Regions from separate parts of the Sphingobacterium sp. MYb382 genome, predicted to be linked through region 1. Evidence: riboswitches for the same ligand, from Rfam matches in the RefSeq annotation. Region 1 holds a riboswitch; the other holds the start of a gene.
What was found. A riboswitch is a leader RNA that binds a small molecule or an ion and turns the genes downstream of it on or off. The one in region 1 is predicted to bind S-adenosylmethionine.
Positions count from the first base shown of each region.

Region 2: linked by a shared signal. The riboswitch ahead of WH223_RS05455 (5-oxoprolinase) and the one ahead of WH223_RS18035 (O-acetylhomoserine aminocarboxypropyltransferase/cysteine synthase family protein) in region 1 are both predicted to bind S-adenosylmethionine.

Region 1 covers NZ_JBBGZT010000029.1:55,339-57,544, reverse strand. The annotation lists gene WH223_RS18035 (O-acetylhomoserine aminocarboxypropyltransferase/cysteine synthase family protein) at 1-1,131, opposite strand, end outside; SAM riboswitch class I at 1,364-1,476, opposite strand; gene WH223_RS18030 (XRE family transcriptional regulator) at 1,627-2,079, opposite strand.
Region 2 covers NZ_JBBGZT010000012.1:55,338-57,543, forward strand. The annotation lists gene WH223_RS05450 (ABC-F family ATP-binding cassette domain-containing protein) at 1-981, shown strand, start outside; SAM-I-IV-variant riboswitch at 1,101-1,194, shown strand; gene WH223_RS05455 (5-oxoprolinase) at 1,265-1,528, shown strand; gene WH223_RS05460 (DUF2891 domain-containing protein) at 1,525-2,206, opposite strand, start outside.

The DNA of each region.
Region 1 (2,206 bases):
GGCTACATGACTGATTAACTCTAATGCGTCAATGAAGTCATTCGCTTTTTGCGCATCGCCTTTAATCGTGAAGGATAACACACCACCGTATCCATTTTTAAGGTACTTACGTGCATTTTGGTGATAAGGGTGGTTTTTCAATCCAGGGTAGCTCACTTGTTCTACTTGTGGATGCTGCTCCAACCACTGTGCTACTTCCAATGCATTGTCTACGTGTCTTTGAACGCGTAGGGATAAGGTTTCTAAGCCTTGTGTTAGCAAGAAAGAGTTGAAAGGGGATAGGGCAGGGCCAAAGTCACGAAGACCTTCTACACGTGCGCGAATAGCGAACTGGATGTTTCCAAACGGTCCGTTAGCGCCGAAGACGTCAGCGAAAACTAAGCCATGGTATCCTTCAGAAGGCTCTGAGAATTGTTTGTATTTACCATTTCCCCAGTTGTAGTTACCACCGTCAATGATGACACCACCGATGCTTGTTCCATGACCACCAATCCATTTTGTTGCGGACTCCACGATAACGTGTGCACCATGCTCAAAAGGTTTGAACAAGTAGCCACCCGCACCGAATGTATTGTCTACAATGATGGGTAGGTCGTATTTTTTTGCCAAAGCGGCTATTTTTTCGAAATCTGGAATGTTGTAGCTCGGGTTACCGATAGTTTCCAAGAAAATCGCTTTTGTTTTATCGTCAATTAGTTTTTCGATGTTTTCAACCTCGCTGTTTAGGGCAAAGCGTGCTTCAATACCGATACGTTTGAAAGCTACCTTAAATTGGTTGTAAGTACCGCCATAAAGGTTAGAACCTGCTACGAAGTTCTCGCCAGCCTCTAGGATGTTGTTTAACGCAATAAATTGAGCCGCTTGGCCTGATGCTACCGCTACAGCAGCAACACCGCCTTCTAGCGCTGCAATACGTTTCTCAAAAGCATCCGTCGTTGGGTTCATAATACGGGTGTAGATGTTCCCGAATTGTTTTAACGCGAATAAGTTTGCACCATGCTCAGCATTTTCAAATACGTAAGAGCTTGTTTGGTATATAGGTAATGCACGGGAGCCAGTCGTAGGATCGGCTTCTTGTCCAGCGTGAATTTGTAAAGTCTCGAATTTTAAGTTTTTATTATCAGTTGACATAATTAATGGTTTTTAAGTGAAAAATAATGAAATCCAGTCCAAAAGAGTTGAGCTTGGTCGTTCAGCAAGATGATAAGGAAAAAAATTGAATAGGATGAGGTACAACAATTCCAAGATCATGAACGACTAGCGCATTCGCATGATAGAACAACACAGGTTATGTGATGTTTGACTCGGGTAGAATTTTGGATTGTTTGTTGTTATTTTTTTGATCTCTTTCATTATCTTATGTTATTTATATGCTCCCAAGCGATATTGCTTAGGACAGGAATTGGCACCTTTTCAATCCTATTGAAGGTTGCCAGTGGGTCATAGAGCCAGTCTCTCGCCACTTCTTTATAAATCAAGACCTAATGAAAGGCTTTGATTAGTGTACTACGAACGAAGTACAGCGCAAATATATGTTTTTTTGAAACATCCGCAAAAAAAAGTGATTTTTTTTATTTGTTTAGCATTTTTAGAAGCAACAAAAAGCATTGTTGCTTTGGTAGATTGTTACATGTGCTTTTTAGCAAGAAGCTGCTGCAAGAGTTTAATTTGTTCATCCTTTACTTTAGCCAATTCCGCCTGTAACCTTTTGTTTTCTTCTATTGCCTCCATCCATTTTTCTATGAGATCGGTATTGAAGGTACAATTTTCATTTCTTTGGTAGGCTATTGAGCCATTGTCAAAAGTATTTGCAATAATATTCACAGGCTGTTCTTCGTTAAAATTTTGGATGGCGGCTAAGGGGAATTTTAGCACGTTAGCAATTTGCTGTAAGACGGTAGTTTCAACGATTTCTTTCTGCTCTAATAAAAGAATCTTTTTCTCATTCCACTCATCACCTAAGTCATAAGCTAAAGATTCTTGCTTAATACCAAGCATTTCACGGAAGCGTTTTACATTGCGACCTTGGTGTGTTTTTGGATTTGGCGTTGCAGTATGCGGCATAAAGACAATTTTCACGTTGTATATGTTAAAATACGAATTTTTCGGCTGAAGTACTTTTTATAGCTAAACAATTCACTGTCTAAAATATTCAGATGTTAACAAAGTGAAGTATGAATAGCATGAAATGTGTACATTTTACTAC
Region 2 (2,206 bases), on a different contig from region 1:
GACACCATGTATGAGCTCAGCAAAGTGGGTATTAAAACCTATGGGGGCAACTACGACTTCTACGCCGAGCAAAAGGGAATTGCCGAAGGAGCGCTCCACGACCATATCCATGCCCAAGAAAAAGAACTGCGCAAAGCACGAGAGAAAGAGAGACAGGTAAATGAGCGTCAACAGAAATTAGACAACAGAGGAAGCAAAAAACAGCTGAAGGCTGGTGTATCACGCATCATGATGAACACCCTACGCAATCAAGCAGAGCAAAGTTCGGCCAAAAATAAACAGGTACATCAAGATAAGATAGGTACCATCAGCAGGGAGCTCACAGAACTACGAGGACAGCGCCCAGAAATAGACAAGATGAAGTTTGATTTTACCACCACCACCCTACATCAGGGCAAGGTATTATTCAGCCTTCAAGCGGTCAACTACAGCTACGGAAGCGAAAGCCTATGGTCAGAAAACCATAGCCTACAAATAAATAGCGGCGAGCGCATAGCTTTAACGGGAGGCAATGGCTCTGGCAAAACAACACTTATTCAGCTGTTGCTTGGCCAATTGTCGCCTAGCACAGGAGTAATCACAAAAGCGGCTATACAGTCCGTTTACATTGACCAAGACTACTCCCTACTGGAAAATCAACTCAGCGTCTATGAGCAAGCCGAATATTTTAACAATGGCTCCTTAGCAGAGCACGATATCAAAATTAGGCTTGACAGGTTTCTGTTCAGCAAAGAAACATGGACCAAGCGTTGCGATGCCCTCAGTGGTGGCGAGCGTATGCGCCTAGCACTATGCTGCCTAACCATCAGCAGCCAAGCGCCAGACCTCATCGTTTTGGATGAACCCACGAATAACCTGGACCTACAAAACATAGGTATCCTAACTTCTGCCTTGCAGCAATACCAAGGAACGCTACTCGTTGTTTCCCACGATGCTACATTTTTAGCAGAAATAGGTATCAACCGCTGGATAAACCTTTAGCAAATAAGAAAATAACGAAGAAAAAATAAGCGATGTAATATCCGAAAAAACATATTTTTCGTAAAAATTAATATTTTATCAATTTTAATTTTGCAATTCAAAATTAATCTACTACATTTGTAGAGTATTCAGAATTGCCGAAGCAATACCAACCGAGTGAAGACACCGCGGTGGTAAAATAATACGGGTATCACACCAAAATAAACGTGCTATCACGCTTGTTTTCAAAACCCTTGATTTTCTGGATGCAATTTATGGTTAAACGTTTTTAATACTAAATTGTATGTCAACATCAACAAATCCATTAGCAAGTCACCTGTCTGAGCAGTTCAACCGCTACAGCATACATGAGCTTATTAGCATCAACAATGATATCGTGGAAAACAAAATATGGGGCGCCCAGCGCCCCATATTCCGCAACGCAGTACTTACTGCATTGGCCAAAAAAGGTATTGATTTATCTCCTATTATTTCTAAAGAAGATGGTTTCAGTGTCATTCAGATTGTGAAAGTAAAGCTGGAGAACAACAGCTTAATACCGGCTTAAGGGTTCGACAGAGCGAGCAAGGCAAAAGAGCCTAGCCAGTGGCTACCCATATAGTCGTCGTTACTGATATTTTTTAGGGAGAAGTCGATATGTTTATTTCCTAAATCGACCAAGTCGTTATGCAAGCGCGGTATCGCTTTTGCGATGCCATACAAGCAGTGCGCACGGCTGAAGTTTAAGCCATCCAGGTGCACCAACTTACCATCGGTACGGTCGCTCACCAAAGCAGGCTGCAAAAATCCAGCTCCTTTTTCAAAAAGAACAGGTAGAAAATCGGCTAGCCAAGGTTCATACTTATCTTGAGGCAAGATACGGCTCATCAGATAAGCCTCTTCCAAACATGGCGAAAGAAAATCAGAACCACTAGGCTCATAAGCAAGGTTACAATTTTCATCTTTAGCAAAGAAGCGTTCGCTATTCACTTTAATAGCGTTTAGCAAATCATGGTCGCCCACTTTCAGCGCATAATCATACATCAGCGATAAGCTAAAAGCCGTATTATCATGCTGACCAGTACGAATCGGATAAACCAATTTCGTCAGGTAAACCTGTGTGCGTTCCGAAAGTAAAGTCGCCAAAGGTTTTAAGGTCGTGGCCCAGGTCTTAGCATCCGCATCGTTCCAGCCCAACAGTTCCTCCTGAAGCTTCAACAGCCAAGCCCATCCATAGGTACGCTCG